One region of the Petralouisia sp. genome, then DNA from elsewhere that is predicted to be linked to it. Evidence: predicted binding sites of a transcription regulator. Region 1 holds the regulator's gene; each other region holds the start of a gene.

The links. Region 1 encodes Rex, which represses fermentation and respiration genes when NADH is low (regulators of the CRP and FNR family bind a similar motif). Its sites were predicted from a motif close to ATTGTTAANTANTTAACAAT; they were not measured.
Region 2: ACTO17_RS10975 (oxidoreductase) is a predicted target of Rex. The motif match lies at 2,790-2,809, and genes of this name have one in related genera.
Region 3: ACTO17_RS10495 (4Fe-4S dicluster domain-containing protein) is a predicted target of Rex. The motif match lies at 1,968-1,987, and genes of this name have one in related genera.

What each region holds. Positions count from the first base shown of each region.
Region 1 is NZ_JBQIOP010000016.1:29,890-35,431, forward strand. It holds gene ACTO17_RS08130 (NAD(P)H-hydrate dehydratase) at 1-1,174, opposite strand, end outside; gene ACTO17_RS08135 (hypothetical protein) at 1,294-1,920, opposite strand; gene ACTO17_RS08140 (redox-sensing transcriptional repressor Rex) at 1,925-2,569, opposite strand; gene abc-f (ribosomal protection-like ABC-F family protein) at 2,663-4,570, opposite strand; gene ACTO17_RS08150 (NADP-dependent isocitrate dehydrogenase) at 4,583-5,542, opposite strand, start outside.
Region 2 is NZ_JBQIOP010000024.1:8,251-13,792, reverse strand. It holds gene ACTO17_RS10980 (L-lactate MFS transporter) at 1-796, opposite strand, end outside; gene ACTO17_RS10975 (oxidoreductase) at 817-2,763, opposite strand; gene ACTO17_RS10970 (LysR family transcriptional regulator) at 2,892-3,752, opposite strand; gene rsmA (16S rRNA (adenine(1518)-N(6)/adenine(1519)-N(6))-dimethyltransferase RsmA) at 4,395-5,261, shown strand; gene ACTO17_RS10960 (TIGR03915 family putative DNA repair protein) at 5,313-5,542, opposite strand, start outside.
Region 3 is NZ_JBQIOP010000022.1:51,465-57,006, forward strand. It holds gene feoB (ferrous iron transport protein B) at 1-1,907, shown strand, start outside; gene ACTO17_RS10495 (4Fe-4S dicluster domain-containing protein) at 2,012-3,460, shown strand; gene ACTO17_RS10500 (hypothetical protein) at 3,813-5,542, shown strand, end outside.

The DNA of each region.
Region 1 (5,542 bases):
TTGCCATCTCTCCCAGATGAGGCGTTATAATTACAGGAGCCGACGCCTCTTTCAGCCATTTTAAATGCTCTGACAGGACATTCAGCCCGTCCGCATCCAGAATCACCGGAACCTTCGCCTGTTTTAAAATAAATTTTATAATTTTCCCTGCGTTTTTTCCTGTGCCAAGCCCCGGCCCCGCTGCAATGACAGTTCCCCAGGAAAGGGCCTGCGACAGAAGCTCTTCCGGAAATTTTATTCCCTCCCAGGCAGTCAGAATGGCTTCCGGCAGCAGCTCCTGCAAAATGATCCGGTTCTGTTCTTCTGTAAAAATCCGTACAAGCCCCGCGCCCGTAAGATAGGCGGCTTTTCCGCTGAAAAAAGCAGCTCCCGCCATATTTTTCTGCCCTGCCACCGTCAGAACTTTCCCGTAGCTGCCCTTGTTGGAACGGTTTTTCCGGGAAGGAATCCCATTCAGATCCTGCGCCTCCGCAGCAAACAAAAAAGGCTGCTCTTTTAAAAAGCTGCGGCTGTCAATTCCAATATCTTTTACCAGAACCGTTCCGGCATATTCCGCCCCCGGATAGAGCAAAAGCCCCGGCTTTGCAAAGGCAAAGGTCACTGTAAGATCTGCCAAAAAACCAACGCCCATCACTTCTCCTGTGTCCCCATGGACGCCGGAGGGAATGTCCACCGCCACTTTCAGCCCAGATTTCTGATTCATTTCCGTCAAATATTCCCGGTACACCCCTTCCAGGTTCCTGGTAAGGCCGATGCCAAACAGCGCGTCTATCACAACATCAAACTCTCCCTTTGGCATATCGTGCATCAGCTCTATTCCGTAATGGCCCAAAATCTCTTTCTGGGTTCTTGTTTCCTCAGAAATTCTTCCTGACTCCGGCGGCATTACGATTGTTGCCTCATAGCCCCGCTGAAACAGTATGCGGCCGATGGCAAGGCCGTCTCCGCCGTTATTTCCAAATCCGCAGACTATAAGAGCCGTCCGTTTCTTTCCGGACGTTTCCCTGTCGGCCGCGGCCTGCCCCTTTTTGCCGCCCTCCCGGAAATATCTGTCAATTTCATCTGCCGTACTTAAAGCCGCCCGCTCCATCAGAACCAGAGACGGCACTCCGAAATGCTCTATCGTATTCTTGTCGCACTGCTTCATCTGCCTGCTGTCTAAAAGAATCCTCATTCCAACCTCCTAAGCCGGTTCCGGCAAAAACCGCTCCGGATACAGACTGCGGTTTTTGGGAAAAGGCACAATAAACTCCGAAAAAAGACACCCCTGACAAGTTCTGCCAAGACTGCCTTTTATTTCTTTGTTCTTTTATATTCCTCTCCATATTTCAAATCAAAAGCTCCGATGACCTGGGCCCCGAAAATATCATGGAGGTACGCATAAATTGCGCGGCTCTGATCCTCAATGGCGTCCTTGCGGATAATCTTTACCTTCAGCTCTGTCCGGGTCTTCGCAATCCACTGAGCCAGTTCCTCCTGTTCTTTCTCATTGCTGTTCATGATTCCATAACAGTATTCCAACGTCTCCGCCATCAGCTGTTCATTGTCCTGTCTCATGGTATCCTGCAGTTTGTCCAGCTCCCCGCGGCAGGAATCCATCCGCTGATTGATCTCTGTAATCAGCCTTCGGTTCTCCTGAAGCCTGCCGGTCTCCTGTCCCTGTTCTCCAATTTCATCCATATTGGCCACAATATTTTTCATCAGCTTGTTTTTCAGAGATTTCAGCTCTTTGAGCTCCTGGGTCAGATGTCCCTGTCTGGAAAGGTGCCCGCTGACCTTCTGCTCCAGCTTCGCCACCTTTGCCGGCTTGCTGCCGTCCAGAAATAACTGATGCCATTTCTGATCCAACACCAACGGCGGAAGCTCCCTTGTCTGGGCAATTTTTTCAAATCCGGGGCTTGTGTTTTTTCTTTTACTCATATGCTCACTTCTTATCTTTGGATTTTTCTGTTTTCTCAATATTATAAGATAACTGCATCAAGCTGTCTGAAAGATGTACATTTTCCACCACCACATGTTCCGGCAGCTCCAGATCCAGATGGGCAAAATTCCAGATTGCGCGAATTCCAAGATTCACCAGTCCGTTTGCCACCTCATCCGCCTTCTCTTTGGGCAGGGTAAGGGCGGCAATATCCACTTTGTTCTTCTTCAGGAACTCTTCCAGTTCATCCATCATGCGCACCTTAATTCCCCGGACGGAAATCCCTTTTAATGCCGAATTCACATCAAACAGCCCGATAATTACAAATCCCCATTTCTCAAACTTAATGTAATTGGCCAACGCCTGCCCCAGATTGCCGGCCCCTACCACAATAATATTGTGCTGCTGATTCATTCCCAGAATCTTGCCGATTTCATCATAGAGATACTTCACATTATAGCCATATCCCTGCTGTCCAAACCCACCGAAATTATTCAAATCCTGCCGTATCTGGGAGGCGGTCACACGCATTCTCGCGCTCAGTTCATTGGATGAAATCCGCTCCACCCCATCATCCAGAAGTTCCCCCAGATATCTGTAATACCTTGGCATTCTTCGGATTACTGCCTGTGATATTCCTTTTTCCATTCTCTCTTCTCCTGTTTCACGGGCATCCGCTCGCCGTTTTTTCATTTTTTTATTATAAACAATCTGATTCCGGATGTCAATGTGGGAAACATGTCACAGCAGTGTTTCCCAATGCTCATACAGTTCTTCCAGCTCCTTCTTGAGCCCTTCATATTCCTGGTGCAGCTCCTGCAGTCTGGCAGAATTGGTTGCGATTTCACTGTCTGAAAACGCTTCTTCCAATTCACTGATCCGCTGCTCTGCGGCTTCGATGCTGTCCTCGGTGCGCTTCCTGTCATTTTCCAGCTTCCGCTGTCTGGCCTGCTCTTCTTTCTTCTGTTTCCAGTCCGCCTTGTTGCTGCTGACAGTTTCCGTTTTCGGAGCCGTTTCTCTGCCCGATACATAAATATCGGTCAGTTCCCTGGATTTTTCCAGATAATAATCGTAATTTCCGATATAATTTACCAGTCTGCCGCCGGTCAGCTCCATAATTCTTGTTGCCGTCTTATTGATAAAATACCGGTCATGGCTCACAAACAGCACCGTTCCCGTATAGCGGTTTAACGCCTGCTCCAAAATCTCTTTGGAGGTAATGTCCAAATGGTTGGTAGGCTCGTCCAGAATCAGAAAATTTGCTTCCGAAAGCATCAGCTTTGCCAGTGACACGCGGCCCCGTTCTCCGCCGCTTAATTCTGAAATCCGCTTAAACACGTCGTCTCCGGTAAAAAGGAAGGCCGCCAGTACATTCCGGATCTCCGTATTGGTCAGATAAGGATATTCGTCGGAAATCTCTTCCACCAGCGTTTTTCCCGAATGAAGCACCTGATGCTCCTGATCATAGTATCCGATATGCACGTTGGTTCCCAGTTTGACCGCGCCCTGATCTGCGTTCACCATATCGTTGATAATTTTCAGAATCGTTGTTTTGCCCGTTCCGTTATCTCCGATCAGCGCAACCCGCTCGCCCCGTTTGATTTCAAAGGACAGCTCCTGAAACAGCGGCTGCCCCGGATAGGCTTTCGCCAGACGCTCCACCGAAATCACATCGTTTCCGCTGACAATGCCCGGGTTAAGCTGCAGATGAATGTCTGTATTCTCCTCTGTGGGCTTCTCCAGCCGTTCTATTTTGTTCAGCATTTTTTCCCGGCTTTCCGCCCGTTTGATGGATTTTTCCCGGTTAAAGGATTTCAGTTTGGCAATCACTTCCTCCTGATGCCTGATCTCCTGCTGCTGATTGTAATACTGTTTTAACAAAGCCTCCCGCACCTGGGCTCTTTTCACGGCATAAGCGCTGTAATTGCCGGAAAATACCGATACTCTGCAGCGGTCCAATTCCACTACTTTGCCAACCACCCGATCCAGAAAATAACGGTCATGGCTGACAATTACCACCGCTCCTTTATAATTCAGCAGAAATGTCTCCAGCCAGGTAATGGAGCCGATATCCAGGTGGTTGGTGGGCTCGTCCAGAAGAATCACATCCGGCTTTGTCACCAGAAGTTTGCCCAGACACACCCTGGTACGCTGCCCGCCGGACAATTCCTGCATATGCTTGGCAAATTCTTCCTCGGTAAATCCCAGGCCTTTCAGCACCCCTGTGATTTCACTTTTGTAAGACTGGCCGCCTTTTTGTTCAAATTCCAGGTTCCGGCGGTTATAGCTTTCCATCAGCCGCTCCAGGGCTTCCCCTGTGACGCGGCTCATTTCCTGCTCCATGGCAATCAGTTCTTCCTGCATGTCAACCATTTCCTGCCTGGCAGAAAGCACTTCTTCATAAATCGTCCGGTTTCCCGCGATATCCGGATTCTGGGGCAGATATCCGATGGTTCTGTTTTTCGCCAGAACCACAGTTCCTTCGTCTGCCTCCAGTTCTCCCATAATAATCCGGAGCAGGGTGGTCTTTCCCGCTCCGTTGATTCCTACAATCGCCGCCTTTTCATTTTCTTCAATATGAAAGGAAGCATGTTGTATGATTTCATCGGTGCCAAAGGCTTTGCTGATGTTTTGGCAGGCTAAAATCATGGTTCTCTCTCCTTAACAGTTATGTTCGCATAATGTTTCCAGTTTTTCCCGGATTGCTTTGATAAAGCCTTCGCTGTTTAAAACAGTCACATCCTTCAGTGTGGTAATCAGCGCAAGGTCTTTGGTCATCTTGCCGGATTCGATGGTGGACAGGCATGCCTCCTCCAGTTTGTCCGCAAATGCGGAAAGCTCCGGCAGCCTGTCCAGCTCCCCTCTCTTGCGGAGGGCGCCGGTCCAGGCGAAAATTGTCGCCACCGAATTGGTGGAGGTTTCCTCTCCCTTCAGATGTTTATAGTAATGACGCTGCACGGTTCCGTGAGCCGCTTCATATTCGTAGTAGCCTTCGGGAGATACCAGTACGGAAGTCATCATGGCAAGGGAGCCGAAGGCGGAGCTTACCATATCGCTCATCACATCTCCGTCATAATTCTTGCACGCCCAGATAAATCCGCCCTCCGCTTTCATAATACGGGCTACCGCATCGTCAATCAGCGTGTAGAAATATTCAATTCCGGCTGCTTTATATTTTTCATCGTATTCTTTTTCATAGATTTCCTGGAAAATATCTTTAAAGGTATGGTCATATTTCTTGGAAATGGTATCCTTGGTTGCAAACCACAAATCCTGTTTGGTGTCCAGTGCGTAATTAAAACAGCTTCTTGCAAAACTTTCAATAGAACCATTCAGGTTGTGCTGTCCCTGTATCACTCCTGCCCCGGTGAAATCGTGAATCAGCTCTCTGGTTTCCGTGCCGTCCTCTGCCGTATAGACAAGCTCGCATTTTCCCGCTCCCGGAATCTTCATCTCGCTTGCCTTGTACACATCCCCGTAAGCATGTCTTGCAATGGTAATGGGCTTCTTCCAGTTCTTCACACAGGGTTCAATCCCCTTCACTGTAATGGGGGTGCGGAATACAGTTCCGTCTAAAATTGCGCGGATGGTTCCGTTGGGGCTTTTCCACATCTGCTTCAG
Region 2 (5,542 bases), on a different contig from region 1:
TTGATACCGCCGCACTCGCTGCAATGGCTGTCATCCCAATCATTCCCTGTGCCATTGCCGATGCCTGGGAAATAACCATCATGCCACTGAAAGCTCCGCTTGTAAGCAGAAGCAGCATGACATAAAATACCGGCGTCCTGAGCATCTCTTTCCAGTTCAGATCTGCTGTGCCCTTTTGCGTTGCAGGCGGTTTGTAACCTGCCGGGACATAATTCTGGGGACACTGCTCCAAAAACTGTGTGCTTATAAGAATAATAACCAGAAAAACCGCTCCAACCGCTTTGAACGCAACCGCAGCATTCCAGCGATTTACAATAATCGTAACAATAGGAGGCAGAATCACGGAACTCATTCCATATACAGCAGTCGTAATGCCGCCTATCAGACCACGTTTATCCGGAAAATATTTCACACTCGTAGAGATGGTTGCCCCATAGGCCATTCCAAGTCCCAGTCCGGCTATCAAACCATAGCTGACGATTAGAAATGAAACGCTGGTTGCAAAACCAGAAATCACCATGCCGCCGCCAAACATGATACCACCCAGTGTAATCACCTTTTTCGGTCCCAGCCTGTCATTGACTGCTCCGCCGGAAATCATCGTAACAGGCCCTACTGCATTTGCAATTGTATATACAATTGCAAGATCACCAGATGTTACATTCTGTCCAAGGGCATTGCTAAAATGTTCTGCCATGGAAGAAGCAAATACACTCCATGCATAAATTGAACCTAAACACAAATTGATCAGACATGCTGCCGCTAGTATGATCCATCTTTTCTTATCTAAATTCATAACCTTTTTCCCGCTTTCTCTTAAATGTCTAAAGCAGCATGGTAGCCCCAATAGACGGCATTTGTAATCGTTGATACTTTTGCCGCATCACCAATCACTCTTACAAAAGGCGCTGCATCCTGTAATTCTGTAACCGCATCTGTACGTGAACGCTGTCCCAGGGCGCAAATTACTGATTTTCCAGGAACAAGCTGCTTGCTGCCATTCTTGTCTTCACAAAGAATTCCATCCGCTGTAACTTCCAGGCCCTTGTACCCGGTATAAACAGTTGCGTATTTCTCTATTTCTTTTAAAAGAAGCGGACGATGGCGTACATTTGCATCTGGAGCAAGTTCATCACGCATTTCTACCAGGCAGACTTTTTTACCTTCCATGCCAAGATGTATTGCGCATTCACACCCGGCAAGGCCGCCGCCAAATACGACTACTTCGTCACTGACCTTTTCTTTTTCCAGATAATAGTTATTGACGAGTACTACATTGTTCCCGTTCAAACCAGGAATCGGTGGAACCAGCGGCGTGGAACCAACGGCTATGATCAATGCATCCACATCTTCTTTTTCTGCGTATTCTTTCGTAACCTCTGTGTTCAGACGGATTTCTACACCTGCTTTTTCTGCTAAGAGTTTGTATGTACCAGACAGTTCATACATTTCGTGTTTAAAAGGAAGAGCCTGTTCACTTTTTAATATACCGCCCACATCTGATTCTTTTTCGCACAGAATAACTTGATGCCCCTTTCGGGCTGCTGTATATGCCGCATACAATCCGCCCGGGCCGCCGCCAGCAACAAGCACTTTTTTCTTCTCCGGAGCCGGGATCACATCCCAGCCTTCCATTTCACGTCCGATCAATGGATTCACCGTGCATCTTCTGGTAGAGGTAGCAGCCCTTTCTGCCATACAGGTAAAGCAGCGGAGGCATTTTACAATTTCATCCTCACGGTTTTCTACAACTTTTCTTGGCAGGCATGGGTCAGCCAGAAGCGCTCTGGCCATATATACAATATCGGCTTTACCACTGGCAATGATTTCCTCCATCTGATGAGGGTCATTTAAACCTCCTAATGTAGCAACTGGTATAGATACATGTTTTTTGATCTCTGCAGCCAGATATACATTACAACCATGTTCTTTAAACATGGAAGGATGCGTATCGCCAAATCCTCTCTGGTACGTGCCGGCAGATACGTGAAGCAGATCGATATAAGGCTCTATCTGTTGTGCAATCCGACACCCCTCTGCAAGGTCATAACCCCCTTCGAACAGTTCGGAACCGCTCAGACGGAATTCGATTGGAAATCCAGGCCCAACGGCCTCCCTTACCGATTTCAGTACTTCTATTGCCAGACGGCAGCGGTTTTCAAGACTTCCGCCATACTCATCCGTCCGCTTATTAAAATACGGAGAAAAGAACTGATTCAGCAGCCAGCCGTGGCCGCCATGTACCATGATCATTTCAAAGCCAGCCCGTTTCGCCAGGCCTGCTACTGTACCATAGGATTCTACAATTTCAGCAATCATTTCTTTTGTGAGCGCCTTTACTTCTATGCCATCTGGCCGGATAATATCACTAGCACCCCACTGGTTCATGGATTTCTGTTTTGTCTTATCTGTCATATAAGTTCCTGCATACATGCCAGAATGCGATAATTCCAAGCTTGGCATAGCTCCATGGCGGCGTATTGCATCCGCAGTATAGGTTGCTGCAGCAAGAGAATTTAACACTGCTGTATCCAGGTGGTACGCATGCGAGCCGTCTGTCTTTGGATGCACCATACATTCACTGACAGTAACAGCAGCCGCGCCGCCTTTTCCTCTTAATTCATAAAACGCAGTTGATTTTGGTCCGATGCAGCCGTCATTTGTGATATCTGTGCCGCCCATCGGCGCAGAAAACATACGATTTCGAAATGTCACTCTTCCGATCGTAATAGGGCTTGATAAATGTGGAAATTTTCTTTCCATGGTTTTCCTCCTATTTCAGATGGATATTTGTTATTTTCTTAACAATATTAGAATAGCATGAAAAAAAGCTGTTATCTATCATTAAAAAGATAACAGCTGCCAACAAATTATTGATACGCGTTTCCAATTTAAAAAATGTCTATTAACTTTCTTATCAATGCTTCTTTTTTGCGGTCTTCCTTGCACACTATGGATATTTTCCATGAAAATGCATCCTGCAATTTAATCCGGTGTATGCCGTCCATGCTTATATCATGTTTATGGATATTTGTATCAATCCCAATTCCCATTTTTTCCCTGCAAAACCGATAGATTAGCTGGACTTCCATTGTCTTAACGCGGATCAGGGGAATAAATCCAAAATCTTTGCAGCGCCCCACAAAATTATGATAGCAGGAAAATTTTTCATTAAGCATGATCAAGGGCTCATCCCGTAGATCACTAACTGAAAGAAGCTCCCTGTCATATAGTGGATGTCCTTCATATACCAAAGCGTCCATTCCGCGTTGATACATTTCCCTTGCATATAATCCGTTTCGTCCAATACTGCCAATTACAAACCCCGCATCAATGATCCCCTGAAAAATTTTATCAATAACCTCCTGGTTTTCCAATTCTTCCCACTGAATCTGTATATCAGCATTTTCTGTTTTAAATCGTTCCAACGTATGGAATGGGAATACATTTAATACCCCGCACGAAAATCCAAGCTGAAGTTCTTTGTCCATTCGCTCAATCCGATGAATTCCAATTTCTATATCATCCAGCCTGTTTAATAGCTCCCGGCAATTTTCATACAAATATGACCCGCTTGCAGTCGGACAAAGCCCCCTTACGGAACGTTCAAAGAGAGTCGTTTGTAATTCTGCTTCCAGTTTTGTAATAATCCTGCTAAGCCCTTGGGGAGTGATAAAAAGCTGCTTTGCTGCCTGATTGATCCCCCGTTCTTCATATACACGGCAAAAACACCGAATGTCCTTTGTATCCATGGTATACATCTCCTTAGTTAGCCATCTGTTTTCCTCTTAAACTCAGCCAATGCTTTTCGAATCCGGCATATTCGAGCCGGAATATACAGGTATATCTTTTTATTTTCGTTGAACAGACATTTTCTTTAAATTCACATTGCTTTAAGTTTAGCATCTTTGAATAGGGTTTACAAGATTTTGTTGAGGACAGGTATTTTACAGTGGGTTACGCAATTACTGTCGACAAACTTGCAAACACTTCAACGCCTGCGTTTTTTTCCTAAACTCTCGAAAGCATATCCTGCGTGAATATAGCAGTTATTTAATTTTCGATGCACTAGTAATACAGCGAACAATCTATATTTCGATACACAGGAACTACCGGATTGCCCTTTGGCTAAGCAAACGGCAATCCGGTAGTTCTGTCCGTATCCAAAGACAAAAGTTCGCTGTAGATTAATACACATTTGAAATCCCCCATAACATTTTGCAAGTAAGCATTACAAAACAGATTGCCATCTTCTGAAAAACCATGTATAATCGGTTAGAATATAGTTTCATATGCATTCAGCCCAAAAGAAGATACAGGGCTTCGCATAAACAATTTCATCAGCTCCGCTGAAACAAAACACAATACGAAGAATCACACAGGATGGAGGAACCATGGCAGATTTAGGAAAACCGCAGAATACCATAGCGGTATTGCAGAAGTATCATTTTAATTTTCAGAAGAAATTTGGCCAGAATTTTCTGATAGATCCCAGAGTCCTGGAGAAAATTATCGGCGCAGCCGGAATTACCAGGGAGGATTTTGTGTTGGAAATCGGGCCGGGAATCGGCACAATGACCCAATATCTCTGCGAAAATGCCAGAGAAGTAACGGCAGTGGAAATCGACCGGAACTTAATTCCCATTCTGGAGGAAACTCTGCATGATTATGAGAATGTGGAGGTAATCAATGAAGATATCCTCAAAGTGGATATCAATGGTCTGGCTCAGAAAAAGAATGGCGGCAATCCCATTAAGGTAGTGGCTAATTTGCCCTATTATATTACAACGCCGATTATTATGGGATTGTTTGAAAGCCATGTGCCGGTAGACAGCATCACTATAATGGTTCAGAAGGAAGTGGCGGAGCGTATGCAGGCAGGGCCGGGAAGCAAGGATTACGGAGCGTTGTCTCTGGCGGTTCAGTACTATGCCAAACCGGAAATCATTGCCAATGTACCGCCCAACTGCTTTATGCCCAGACCTAAAGTGGGAAGTGCGGTGATCCGGTTAGTGAGGCATGAGAAAGCAGCAGTACAGACAGAAAACGAAAGGCTGATGTTTTGTATCATTCGCGCATCTTTTAACCAGAGGCGCAAAACCCTGGTAAACGGATTAAATAATTCGCCGGAAATCTCAGCCTCAAAGGAGCAGATTGCAGGCGCATTGGAGAAACTGGGACTGAATCCGGGGATACGGGGAGAGGCTTTAACCTTGGAACAATTTGCAGAATTGAGCAATGTTCTGGGCCATTATCTATAATAGAGTTCATCAATGTTATGGACGGACCTGATTCCGGCGCCCGGAGATTAATTACCGCTTTTTCTGAAATTCTATTACATCCTTCTGGAAGCGTTTCAGAATATTCTGGTTCTGGAGCCTGGGATTGATTCGGGCTTCAATGGCAATGCTGTCGAAAAATCCGCACCAGAGCTTCTGATATTCCAGTTCTTCCGGGGAAAACCGGTTCAGCATATCTTCGTTCAGGCTGCAGGTATCTGTCAGAAAGAATCCTTTCCCCTGGGGATGGAGAGCAGCCAGGC
Region 3 (5,542 bases), on a different contig from region 1:
ACCTGAAGGTGGCTAACTGGCCCGGAGTTACCGTGGAAAAAGTGGAAGGAGAGACGAGTTATAAGGGGCAGAAGCTGAAATTAATTGATTTGCCGGGGATTTACAGCCTGACGTCTTATTCCATTGAGGAGAAGGTCTCCCGGCGGTGCATTATGAAGCATGAGGTGGACGTGATTGTAAATGTGGTAGACGCCTCTGCCCTGGAACGGAATCTGTATCTGACCATGCAGCTGCTGGAACTGGGAAAGCCGGTTATTCTGGCATTGAACATGATGGACATTGTAGAAGAGCGGGGGATGGAAATTGATCTGCACCGCCTGCCGGAAATGCTGGGGGGAATTCCGGTGGTGCCTGTTTCGGCAAGGAAAAGAAACGGACTGGATGTGCTGCTTCATGCAGTGGTGCATCATTATGAAGAAAAGCACCGGCCGGAAATTGTCACCTATCAGCCGATGATAGAAGAGAAGATCCGCCTGCTGGAGCCGGAATTAAAACAGAAATACCAGATACTGGAAAATCCCCGCTGGTATGCATTGAAGCTGTTGGAGCGGGATTCGGAGATTGAAGAGCTGTATCCTCTGGAGCTGCCAGAGGTGCTGGACAGAAGTTATGAAAAAGACATTATCAATCAGAAATACGACTACATAGAAGAAGTGCTGGAGGATACTTTATTTTATAAATCAGAGAAAGCCGCATTTACCGACAGGGTTGATGAAATACTGACCCATCCCATCTGGGGAATGCCGATTTTCTTCGGAATTATGGCGGTGGTTTTCTTTCTGACCTTTTTCGTGGGAGATGCGTTAAAGGGCGGGTTTGAAGTGATTCTGGATACGGCGGCCAATGGCGTTTTGCATTTGATGGAGAGCATTCATGTGGCTGACTGGATGATTTCCCTGGTGGTGGACGGCATTCTGGCGGGAGTTGGAGGAATCCTGACCTTCCTTCCAAATATTTTTATCCTGTTTCTGGCTCTTGCCATGTTGGAGGACAGCGGCTATATGGCAAGGGTGGCCTATGTGATGGATGGACTGATGGGGCATTTAGGCCTGTCCGGCAAGGCGTTTCTGCCTATGGTTCTGGGATTCGGCTGCACTGTTCCTGCGGTAATGGCCACAAGGGCATTGGAGAAAGAATCCGACCGAAGGCGTACGATACTCATCACGCCTTTTATGTCCTGTTCCGCAAGGCTTCCCATTTATGTGCTGTTTGCGGATATGTTTTTCGGAAAATACGCGATGTTTGCAGCCCTTTCCATGTATTTTATCGGAATGGCGGTGGCAATTATCGCTGCATTGATGATTCATCGTGTGGAAACCCACCGGTCTCATCATACCCTTTTAATTGAACTGCCGGAATATAAAACGCCCAATGCCAGAACCATTGCCATTTATGTCTGGGAGAAAGTGAAAGGGTATCTGACGAAAGCGGGTACTACGATTTTCATTGCCTCCATTATTATCTGGTTTCTTTTGAATTTCGGTATCCACGGCATGGTAACGGAAGTTTCCGAAAGTTTTGGCGCAATTTTGGGCCATTGGATGGAGCCGATTCTTGCTCCGGCGGGACTGGGCATGTGGCAGATTGGAGTGGCTTTGATATCCGGTATTTCTGCCAAGGAAGTGGTGGTCAGCAGCTTTTGCGTGCTGTTTGGAATCAGCAATGTGAATTCCGCATCAGGAATGACAGCGCTGCTGGGACGGCTTGCAGAAGTTGGCTTCGGCCCTCTGAATGCCTACAGCATGATGATTTTCTGCCTTTTGTACGTTCCCTGCGCAGCAACCATCGGAACCATTAAGAAAGAAACAGGCTCTGTGAAGTTTACATTAAAGATGCTGATATTCCAGATGGTTCTTGCCTGGCTTGCAGCTGTGCTGACCTACCAGATTGGAAGTTTGTTGGGGTAAGCTTTTTGGAAAGTATTTTCTGAAAAACAAGGCAGAATTCTCTTGCAGTGCCGCCACAGGCATGTTAAACTATTAACAAACAAAAAAGAGAGAGGTAAAATACGATGTATGCTGATGAAAATGTAATTAGAATCAAACATGATGTACTTTACGAAGTGGCAAAGCTGGCATTTGCAGGAGAACTGGATGCAAAAAGAGATCACATTGCAATGGAGCTGATTCCGGGGCCCACGCCTAAATTCCGCTGCTGTATCTACAAAGAGCGTGAAATTATCCGCCAGAGGGTACGGCTTGCAGAGGGGAAGGCTCCCGGGTCTGTGGATGACGGGAATATTATTCAGGTTCTCAAGTCTGCCTGCGAGGACTGTCCCATTTCCAGTTACACAGTGACAGAGAACTGCCAGAACTGTATTGGAAAGGCATGTATCAACGCCTGCAAATTCGGCGCCATTGAAATGGGCAGGGAGCGTTCCCATATTGACGCCTCCAAATGTAAAGAGTGCGGAAAGTGCGCTCAGGCATGTCCCTACAATGCCATTGCCCATCTGAAACGCCCCTGTAAATTCAGCTGCCCGGTGGATGCAATTACATACGATGAGCACGGAATTTCTATCATCGACAAGGAGAAATGCATTCGCTGCGGAAAATGTATTCACAGTTGTCCCTTTGGCGCCATCGGCTCTAAGACCTTTATCGTGGATGTGGTGGAAGCGTTAAAATCCGGTAAGAAAGTATACGCAATGGCAGCGCCGGCAACAGAAGGCCAGTTCGGCGCAGATATTACCACCGCAAGCTGGAAGAAAGCCATGAAGGAAATGGGCTTTGAAGATTTCTATGACGTTGGATTAGGCGGCGACATGACAGCGGCTTATGAAGCGGAAGAGTGGGCGGAAGCATACCAGGAGGGCAAGAAGAAAGTGACTTCCTGCTGTCCGGCATTTGTCAACATGGTCCGTCTCCATTATCCGCAGCTGGCAGACTGCGTATCTACCACAGTTTCTCCCATGTGCGCAGTATCCCGTCTGATTAAGGCCCAGGAACCGGACGCGGTAACCGTATTTATCGGGCCCTGCCTTGCCAAGAAATCAGAAGTAGTGGATCAGAAGATCCCGGGAAATGCAGATTATGTTTTGACTTACAGTGAAATCCGCGCGATTATGAAGGCGAAAAACGTTACACTGCAGCCATGTGAGAATGAGGATCAGATTGCTTCTGTCTACGGCAAGCGTTTTGCCAACTCCGGCGGAGTAACCGGAGCTGTACTGCAGAGCTTAAAAGAATCCGGCCATGAGATTGACGCAAAAGTCTATAAGGCAAACGGAGCGGCTGAGTGTAAGAAAGCGCTGCTTCTGTTAAGAGCTGCAAAACTGCCGGAGGACTTTGTGGAGGGCATGATTTGCGATGGCGGATGTGTCGGCGGGCCAAGCGCATTCAATGATCAGATTTCTTCTAAGAAAAACAGAGACACCTTGATTTCACAAGCAGATGGCCGTGGAATCCATGAGAACCTGGACAATTACAAAATGGACAGTTTTTCCATGCATCGGGAATAGGCATTGCAGCTTCCTGATTGATTAAAACGATAAAGGGCTGTCGCATTAAGAAATGCAATTACAAGATATGGTATAAGAAATATTGTATCCTGTATGTTTATTTCTTAATGCGGCAGCTTTTTTGAGTGATTCTCCAAATATTTATGAAAAATGATGAATTTTTTATATTTTTAATCCAAAAATCATAAAAAAATAGTAGAAAAATCTTCCATTTTATGAAAAAAGATGTATAATATGTAGTATATAGGTAAAAGGTACTGTGTTTGAATGGAAAGGGAGGGAGATAACGCGTCAAAGTGACAGATTGTATGTTGTTGGAAACCATTTGAATTAATACAGGGAGGTATAAGGGATGAGAAAATCAGGAAGAAAATTTCTGGGAATTATACTGGCGGCAGTGATTGCTGCTGTATCGGCAGTTCCCGTACAGAGCATGGCGGCAGAAAGAGCAAAAAGCGCTGAATACGGGACACATGCAAAAGCTTCTTTGGCAGAAAAAGAAACGGTAAAACGAAAGGCGTCCGCTGAAGATACAGTAACAGAAATGCGGAATTTGCAAAAGCAGAATCAAGAGACGGAAGCAGGGGACAGCGCAAAACGGTCTGTAGTGGAAGAAATGGAAGGAAAGACATTTATGCTTCCCGGAAACAGCGAAGATGAAATGATTCCCCGAACAGATTCCTATGATATTAATCCGCCGGTAATTCAAAGCTTTGAATTCGGGGAAAATGGAGAGGCATTGACAGTCAAAGATACCCTTCGTTTTACCGTATCAGCTTATGATGCAGACGGTGAAATTGATGAGATTTATGTTTATGTATCCTGCAGTGACCCCCAGGGAACAGGTGCATCAGTAAGACTTGAAAAGAGCGGAGAGGGAAATCTCTATACCGGAGCCCTTTCCTGCAGTGAATTGAAAGGGAAGAATTTTTATATTTCCGGTGTCCGCGCAGAAGATAAAGCGGACAATTATACAGACTGGGACGTCTGGGATGAGAACGGGCAGTACCGTTACCAGTTTACTCTGGATGCGGAAGTAAACGTAGATGAGAATGTGGTGGTTTCGAATTTCAGGATGCAGGTGAGTGCGTCTCAGGCGGACGGTAAATTAAGGGCGGGAGACACGGTAACTTATACGGCCGATGTAACCTGCAAAGATGAAACCATCAGTCAGCTCCAACTGTATCTTTACACAAATACAGAAGGCTATTATGGATCACAATCTGTCAGTGCAGATTACAGCGCTGATACTCGTTCACTGACAGGCGTTTATACAGTAATTGAGGAAACGTATCCTGCGGAATGGGGACTGGAGCAGGTTTATGTGTATGTGGAAGCCGGAAAGAGCTATAATTTTTATCCCACTCAGACAGAGCCGGGTGCAGACCTGAGATTTACAGTGGTTCAGGAGAATTTTGATACTGAGAAACCTGTGATTGAAGATATATCTATTGATAAGAACGGTGAGATAGTTAAGGCCGGGGATGTGATTACGATAACCGTGAAAGTAAAAGAGGAGCATCCTTTGGAACATGCATCGGCATGGTTTTATCCCCAGGTAGAACAGGTATCGGCGTCCGCTTATGTTGATCTGGAGTTCCATGCCTCCACGGGAGAGTATATAGGCGTCATCAACGTAACGGAAGATATGTATCCCTGCGAATGGGCGCTGACAAGTCTGAGTGTGTGCGATGAAGTTGGGCATATAACAAATATAAGTGAGTTCCGGGAGGATGTGTATGACACTTATCCCTGGTATTTCAATGTAAAGTCAGGAAATACATTCCGGGAAGATATGAAAAATGTAACCTTCACATTCTATGGCCTGGCCAGGCAGGAGGACGGAAGCTTTCAGCCCGATTCTTTGATGTTCATCCAGACAGTGGAAAACGTAGGGCGGAGAGCTTCTTTAAAGGAGCTGGGAGTATCTTTTCCCCAGTCAATGGAAGGGCTCACCGCAGCATGGACTTATGGCTGGAGAAGTTTGGAGGAAGATGAAAATACGAGACTGCTTTTTAACAGTTCAACGGATATGATGTTGGCTTTTTATGCCAGCTATGAGAAAGGATGCGCCAATGTAAG